2 regions of the Streptomyces sp. NPDC006450 genome follow, and region 2 is predicted to be linked to the other one. Evidence: predicted binding sites of a transcription regulator. Region 2 holds the regulator's gene; the other holds the start of a gene.
What was found. The regulator HrcA, encoded in region 2, represses chaperone genes, less so after heat shock. The targets are predictions, from matches to a motif close to TTNGCACTCNGNNNNNCNGAGTGCNAA.
Positions count from the first base shown of each region.

Region 1 (4,194 bases), on a different contig from region 2:
AGTGCGGTACCCGCTTCGAGCTCGGCCCGATCTTCGCCTGCGCCGAGTGCTTCGGACCGCTCGAAGTCGCCTACGAGCTGCCCCTGGGCGACCCGGAGGCCCTGCGCGCCGCCATCGAGGCCGGCCCGAACAACATCTGGCGCTACGCGCCGCTGCTGCCCGTCCCCGCGGACGTGGCCTCCAAGCCGAGCCTGAACCCCGGCTTCACCAAGCTCGTGGACGCGGCCAACCTGGCCAAGGAGCTCGGCGTCACCGGCAAGCTGTACGTCAAGGACGACTCCGGCAACCCGACGCACTCCTTCAAGGACCGCGTCGTGGCCATCGCCGTCGAGGCCGCCCGCGCCTTCGGCTTCACCACCCTCTCCTGCTCCTCCACCGGCAACCTGGCCGGCGCCGTCGGCGCCGCGGCCGCCCGCGCCGGCTTCCGCTCCTGCGTGTTCATCCCGCACGACCTGGAGCAGGGCAAGGTCGTCATGGCCGGTGTCTACGGTGGCGACCTGGTCGGCATCGAGGGCAACTACGACGACGTCAACCGCTTCTGCTCGGAGCTCATCGGCGACCCGCTGGGCGAGGGCTGGGGCTTCGTCAACGTCAACCTGCGCCCGTACTACGGCGAGGGCTCCAAGACCCTGGCGTACGAGATCTGCGAGCAGCTCGGCTGGCAGCTGCCCGACCAGATCGTCATCCCGATCGCGTCCGGCTCGCAGCTCACGAAGATCGACAAGGGTCTGCAGGAGCTCGTCAAGCTCGGCCTCGTCGAGGACAAGCCGTACAAGATCTTCGGCGCCCAGGCCGAGGGCTGCTCGCCCGTCTCGACGGCCTTCAAGGCCGGCCACGAGGTGGTCCGCCCGCAGAAGCCGAACACCATCGCCAAGTCGCTGGCCATCGGCAACCCGGCGGACGGTCCGTACGTCCTGGACATCGCGCGCCGCACCGGCGGCTACGTCGAGGACGTCAACGACACCCAGGTCGTCGAGGCCATCAAGCTCCTCGCCCAGACCGAGGGCATCTTCGCCGAGACCGCGGGCGGCGTGACCGTCGGCGTGACGAAGAAGCTCATCGAGAACGGGCAGCTCGACCCGACGCTGACCACCGTGGTCCTGAACACCGGTGACGGTCTCAAGACCCTGGAGGCGGTGGCCGAAGGTGGTGGCCAGACCGCCACCATCCGCCCGAGCCTGGACGCGTTCCGCGCCGCAAACCTGGCCTAGGGGGCATCCGGCGCATCAGGGCCGGATCAGCCTCCTTCTCTCTCTCCCTGCACACCGGAAAGGCAGTAGCGCCATGAGCGTCAACGTCCGCATCCCCACCATCCTGCGCACCTACACCGGCGGCCAGGCCGAGGTCCCCGCCGAGGGCGCGACCCTCGAAGAGGTCATCCAGTCACTGGAGGCCAGCCACCCCGGCATCGCCGCGCGCGTCCTCGACGACCAGGGCAAGCTGCGCCGCTTCGTCAACGTCTACGTCAACGACGACGACGTGCGCTTCGAGGGCGGGCTGCAGACGTCCACGCCGGACGGCGCGGGCATCTCGATCATCCCCGCCGTCGCGGGCGGCTGCTGAGGCGCGCGCGGCCTTCGCAAGACCACGCAGTAACTGAATTGCCCCCTCCGTTACCAAACGGAGGGGGCAATTCTGCTTGGTTGGGCGCGGTAGAGTTGGGGAAGTCCCCTCCGCTGTTCTTGCCCGCCGCATATGAACGGGCCGCGAGAGGGTTGACATTGAGTCAACATGCAAGTGCGCTATGGGTCCTTGGTGGGTTTTGTCCGGCCCGAGTTGCCCTGGAATATTCCGGGTTTTCACCCTATTTCAATCTTTTGGCATGTCCAGAATTCTCATCGGAATGACCTGTTGCAGACAGCAGCGGTGCGGATACATTCAGCCCCGGTCGAGGCGTTCCGGCGCAAGTTCTGACCCGGGACCGCGAAGTGCGGTCCTGCGCAAGGGCCAGTAATAGGGGAGTTAGGCATGGCTCAGGGCACCGTCAAGTGGTTCAACGCGGAGAAGGGCTACGGCTTCATCGCGGTCGACGGTGGTGCGGATGTGTTCGTCCACTACAGCGCCATCCAGATGGACGGGTACCGCACCCTTGAAGAGGGTCAGCGGGTCGAGTTCGAGATCTCGCAGGGCCAGAAGGGTCCGCAGGCGGACATGGTCAAGCTCGCCGCCGGCTAGTCCGACCGCGATCGACCACCGACACGTACGGGGCCACGCACAGCGGCCGCGTACGACGGCACAACGGCATGTGTACGAGGGGCCCACATCCTGGACACGGGATGCGGGCCCCTCGTGCGTGGCGGCGCCGGCGGCCTTGCGGCGCCTGGGTGTTCCTCGCGGGTTGCCCGAAGCAGCTTGCACTCGGGGGGGTCGAGTGCTAATCATTGGCGTTAGCACTCTCCTGGTGAGAGTGCTACTAAACGAGGACCGGGTCGGTGAGGCCCGCAGGGTCCGGTGGGAAGGAACCGCCGGGCACGCAGGCCGTCCGTCGCGGGCGCGGGCGCGGTCCGGGAGCAATCCACCGCTGTCCGGGAGGACCACTTCAGATGGCCAAGATCATTGCGTTCGACGAGGAGGCCCGCCGCGGCCTCGAGCGTGGGATGAACCAGCTCGCCGACGCCGTCAAGGTCACCCTTGGCCCCAAGGGTCGCAACGTCGTCCTTGAGAAGAAGTGGGGCGCCCCCACGATCACCAACGATGGTGTCTCCATCGCCAAGGAGATCGAGCTCGAGGACCCGTACGAGAAGATCGGCGCCGAGCTGGTCAAGGAAGTCGCCAAGAAGACGGACGACGTCGCCGGCGACGGTACGACCACCGCCACCGTTCTCGCCCAGGCGCTCGTCCGCGAGGGCCTGCGCAACGTGGCCGCCGGTGCGAACCCGATGGCCCTCAAGCGCGGTATCGAGAAGGCCGTCGAGGCCGTCTCCGCCGCCCTGCTGGCGCAGGCCAAGGATGTCGAGACCAAGGAGCAGATCGCTTCGACGGCCTCCATCTCCGCCGCCGACACCCAGATCGGCGAGCTCATCGCCGAGGCCATGGACAAGGTCGGCAAGGAAGGCGTCATCACGGTCGAGGAGTCGCAGACCTTCGGCCTGGAGCTCGAGCTCACCGAGGGCATGCGCTTCGACAAGGGCTACATCTCGGCGTACTTCGCCACCGACATGGAGCGCATGGAGTCGTCCCTCGACGACCCGTACATCCTGATCGTCAACTCCAAGATCGGCTCGGTCAAGGACCTGCTGCCGCTCCTGGAGAAGGTCATGCAGTCCGGCAAGCCGCTGCTGATCATCGCCGAGGACGTCGAGGGCGAGGCGCTCTCCACCCTCGTCGTCAACAAGATCCGCGGCACCTTCAAGTCCGTCGCCGTCAAGGCCCCGGGCTTCGGCGACCGCCGCAAGGCCATGCTCGGCGACATCGCCATCCTCACGGGCGGCACGGTCATCTCCGAGGAGGTCGGCCTCAAGCTCGAGAACGCCGGTCTCGACCTGCTCGGCCGCGCCCGCAAGGTCGTCATCACCAAGGACGAGACCACCATCGTCGACGGTGCCGGTGACAGCGACCAGGTCCAGGGTCGCGTCAACCAGATCCGCGCCGAGATCGAGAACTCCGACTCGGACTACGACCGCGAGAAGCTGCAGGAGCGCCTGGCGAAGCTCGCCGGCGGTGTTGCGGTCATCAAGGCCGGAGCCGCGACCGAGGTCGAGCTCAAGGAGCGCAAGCACCGCATCGAGGACGCCGTTCGCAACGCGAAGGCGGCCGTCGAAGAGGGCATCGTCGCCGGTGGCGGCGTGGCCCTGCTGCAGGCCTCCTCGGTCTTCGACAAGCTGGAGCTCACCGGCGACGAGGCGACCGGCGCCAACGCCGTCAAGCTCGCGCTGGAGGCCCCGCTCAAGCAGATCGCCGTCAACGGTGGTCTCGAGGGTGGCGTCGTCGTGGAGAAGGTCCGCAACCTGCAGATCGGTTGGGGCCTGAACGCCGCGACCGGCGAGTACGTCGACATGATCGCGTCGGGCATCATCGACCCGGCGAAGGTCACCCGCTCTGCCCTGCAGAACGCGGCGTCGATCGCGGCTCTCTTCCTCACCACCGAGGCCGTCATCGCCGACAAGCCCGAGAAGGCCGGCGCCGCTGCCGGCGGCGGCATGCCGGGCGGCGACATGGACTTCTGATCCACCCCCGGGCTCCGGCCCGAAGGTA
Region 1 is NZ_JBEXPT010000008.1:87,377-91,570, forward strand. It holds gene thrC (threonine synthase) at 1-1,211, shown strand, start outside; gene ABZY57_RS05640 (MoaD/ThiS family protein) at 1,285-1,563, shown strand; gene ABZY57_RS05645 (cold-shock protein) at 1,969-2,175, shown strand; gene groL (chaperonin GroEL) at 2,544-4,166, shown strand.
Region 1: a site for HrcA is predicted at 2,352-2,378, ahead of groL (chaperonin GroEL). Genes of this name have one in related genera too.

Region 2 (4,194 bases):
GTGTACGTACCGACCTTGCGCAGGCAGGTGAAGGCCGCGGGTGAGGGCAGGCCGAAGGTGAACGAGACCACGGGGACCGGGTCTTCGATGAGAATGGCCAGTTTGGCGTCGTAGCCGTCGTCGCTGGTGCCGATGATGTCCTCGTCGGCGAGGGAGATCTCGTACCAGGAGGCCTCACTGGCGAGGTGCCCGCGGTAGGCCTCCACGACCGCCGGGTCCACGTGCGAGGTCTGCGGCAGGAAGAGGTTGACGCCGAAGGGGCGGCGGGTGAGCGCGCGCAGCCGCTTGATCTCCTGGTACATGCCGTCCGCGGTCTTGTAGCCGCCGGCGAGGAAGCCCAGCCCGCCCGCTTCGCACACGGCGGCCGCGAGCGGCGGGCAGGACGCGCCGCCCGCCATGGGCGCCTGCACGATCGGGTACGCGAAGAGACCGTTCGGTGCGGAGGACATGAGCTGCATCGTGCCATGTCCCGCTCACGGGACCGAATCACCGCATTCGCCTGGCATAGTCCCCTTCACCGGGGTGCCCGAATACCGCCGCCGCCCTGCCGCCCCGCATGCCGCGAGCCCGGTCCGGGGCATCCCCGGACCGGGCTCGCCGGTGTTCTCGTACGCTGCCCGTACGCTGCTCCGCGCGCGGCTCAGCGCCCGTTGAAGGCGTCCTTCAGCCGGCTGAACAGGCCTTGCTGGCCCGGCGCGAACTGGCCGAGCGGCCGCTCCTCGCCTCGCAGCTTGGCGAGCTGGCGCAGCAGGTCCTCCTGCGCCGGGTCCAGCTTGCCGGGGGTGGTGACCTCGACGTGGACGATCAGGTCTCCGCGGCCGCCGCCGCGCAGGTGCGTGACGCCCCGGCCGTGCAGGGGGATCGCCTGGCCGGACTGGGTACCGGGCCGGATGTCGATCTCCTCCAGGCCGTCCAGGGTCTCCAGCGGGCACTTGGTGCCCAGGGCCGCCGCGGTCATCGGGATGGTGACCGTGCAGTGCAGGTCGTCCCCGCGCCGCTGGAAGGTCGGGTGCGGCAGCTCGTGGATCTCCACGTACAGGTCGCCGGCGGGGCCGCCGCCGGGGCCGACCTCGCCCTCGCCCGCGAGCTGGATCCGGGTGCCGTTCTCGACGCCCGCCGGGATCTTGACGGTGAGGCTGCGGCGGGAGCGGACCCGGCCGTCGCCCGCGCACTCGGGGCACGGAGTCGGGACCACGGTGCCGAAGCCCTGGCACTGCGGGCAGGGGCGCGAGGTCATGACCTGGCCCAGGAAGGACCGGGTGACCTGCGAGACCTCACCGCGGCCGCGGCACATGTCACAGGTCTGCGCCGAGGTGCCGGGGGCGGCGCCTTCACCGGAGCAGGTGGTGCAGACGACGGCCGTGTCGACCTGGATGTCCTTGGTCGTGCCGAAGGCCGCCTCGTCCAGTTCCAGGTCGAGGCGGATCATGGCGTCCTGGCCGCGGCGGGTCCGCGAGCGCGGTCCGCGCTGCGAGGACTGGCCGAAGAAGGCGTCCATGATGTCGGAGAAGTTGCCGAAGCCACCCGCTCCGAAGCCGCCGGCTCCGCCGCCGCCCGAGGAGGACAGCGGGTCGCCTCCGAGGTCGAAGACCTGCTTCTTCTGCGGGTCCGAGAGGACCTCGTAGGCGGCGTTGATCTCCTTGAAACGCTCTTGCGTCTTGGGATCGGGGTTCACATCCGGGTGCAGCTCGCGCGCGAGCCGCCGGAATGCCTTCTTGATCTCGTCCTGCGATGCGTCGCGGCGCACGCCGAGAACGGCGTAGTAGTCCGTGGCCACTTACGACTCCGCCAGGATCTGTCCGACGTAACGTGCCACTGCGCGTACCGCTCCCATCGTTCCGGGGTAGTCCATGCGGGTCGGTCCGACCACGCCGAGTTTGGCGACTGCTTCGCCGCCCGAACCGTAGCCGACCGAGACGACGGACGTGGAGTTCAGTCCCTCGTAGGCGTTCTCATGCCCGATCTTTACGGCCATTCCCGACTCACTGGCCTCGCCCAGCAGCTTGAGGAGCACGACCTGCTCCTCCAGCGCTTCGAGCACCGGCCTGATCGTCAGGGGAAAATCGTGTCCGAAGCGGGTGAGGTTGGCGGTGCCGCCGATCATCAGCCGCTCCTCCGCCTCCTCGACCAGCGTTTCGAGAAGGGTGTCGAGGACGGCACGCACCGTCACCCGGTCCTCGTTCTCGAAGGATTCCGGAAGGTCCTTCACCAGCGGCGGCACGTCGGTGAACCGGCGGCCGACGACCCGGCTGTTGAGGCGGGCCCGCAGGTCCGCGAGCGAGGTCTCCCCGAAGGGGGCCTGGCAGTCGACGAGCCTCTGCTCGACCCGGCCGGTGTCCGTGATGAGGACGAGCATCAGGCGGGCCGGGGCCAGCGAGAGCAGTTCCACGTGCCGGACGGTGGACCGGGTCAGCGACGGGTACTGGACGACGGCGACCTGCCGGGTGAGCTGCGCGAGCAGCCGCACCGTACGGCCGACGACGTCGTCGAGGTCCACGGCCCCGTCGAGGAAGTTCTGGATGGCCCGGCGCTCGGGCGTCGACAGCGGCTTGACCCCCGCCAGCCTGTCGACGAAGAGGCGGTAGCCCTTGTCGGTGGGGATGCGGCCGGCGCTGGTGTGGGGCTGGGCGATGTAGCCCTCGTCCTCCAGCACGGCCATGTCGTTGCGCACGGTGGCGGGCGAGACGCCGAGCCGGTGCCGCTCGGTGAGCGCCTTGGAACCGACCGGCTCCTCCGTCCCGACGTAGTCCTGGACGATGGCGCGCAGCACTTCGAGTCTGCGTTCGCTGAGCATCGCGCGCACACCTCCATCGTTTCCGTCGGTTCGTCGACTCTGCTGACACTCTTCGTTGGCACTCCGAGCGTTCGAGTGCCAGAGATCCCCCGGTCAGTGTACGGCGGGGTGGTACACCCGTAGCAAGGGCGGCCCGCCAAGGTAGCGTCGCGGCATGGACGTGCGTTGGGAAGAGGCAGGCTGGGAACGGCTCACCGAACGGGCCGGCCGCAAGCGCCTGCAGGTGTGGGACTGCACCGTGGGACTGGTGGTGGGCCAGGATTCGGCCCTCCTGATCGACCCGGGATCCTCCCTGCGGGAGGGTGCGCTGGTGCGCGCCGAGGCGGAGCGGCTGGCGGGGCGGCGCGTGACCCATCTCGCATTCACGCACGGACATTTCGACCACGTACTGGGTGGCGCGGCGTTCGCGGGGGTCGAGGTCTACGGTCCGGTCGGGCTGGACGCCCTGCTCTCCGTGAGCCGGGAGGAGCTGCGGTCCGACGCGGTCCGCCAGGGCCTGCCGGAGGCCGAGGCGGCCGAGGCGGCGGACCTGATGGTGCTCCCCCGGCACCTGGTGTCGGGCGAGTGGACCCTGGACCTGGGCGGGGTGCAGGTGCTGTTGGCGAACGTGGGCCCGGGGCACACCCGGCACGATCTGGCCGCCTTCGTGCCCGGAGGGCGCGAGGTGGTCTTCTGCGGCGACCTGGTCGAGGAATCGGGCGAGCCGCAGGCGGGTCCGGACGCGGTGCCCGGGCAGTGGCCGGCGGCCCTGGACCGGCTCCTCGCCCTGGGCGGGGACGACGCTCTGTACGTGCCGGGTCACGGAGCGGTGGTCGACGCGGCCTTCGTGCGTGCCCAACGCGACACACTGGCGGCCCGTTTCGGCGTGTCGGACACCTGAGACGGCCCGCTCTCCTACCCTCGGCCGGATGCGTGAGTACTCCCCCGACCTGACCCCGCAGTGGAAGCGCGCCAAGCCCGTCCCGGAGGTGCCGGCCGATCCCGATCTGGTGGTCGAGGTGGCCGGTACGGACTTCTGCGGCGCGGTGGTGGCCTGCGAGGCGGGCACGGTCACCCTGGAGGACCGCTTCGGCAAGCGCCGCGTCTTCCCCCTCGAACCCCGCGCCTTCCTCCTGGACGGCGCGGTCGTGACCCTGACCCGCCCGGCCCGGGGGCCGGTGGCCCCGGCCCGTACGGCCTCGGGTTCCCTCGCCGTCCCCGGGGCCCGGGCGCGGGTGGCCCGGGCGGGCCGGATCTACGTGGAGGGCCGCCACGACGCCGAACTCGTCGAACGGGTCTGGGGCGACGACCTGCGCATCGAGGGCGTCGTGGTGGAGTACCTGGAGGGCATCGACGACCTCCCCTCGGTGGTCGCGGACTTCGCCCCCGCCGCGGACGCCCGACTGGGCATCCTGGTGGAC
Region 2 is NZ_JBEXPT010000089.1:15,158-19,351, reverse strand. It holds gene ABZY57_RS23470 (nitronate monooxygenase) at 1-449, opposite strand, end outside; gene dnaJ (molecular chaperone DnaJ) at 641-1,777, opposite strand; gene hrcA (heat-inducible transcriptional repressor HrcA) at 1,778-2,794, opposite strand; gene ABZY57_RS23455 (MBL fold metallo-hydrolase) at 2,949-3,674, shown strand; gene ABZY57_RS23450 (DUF3097 domain-containing protein) at 3,703-4,194, shown strand, end outside.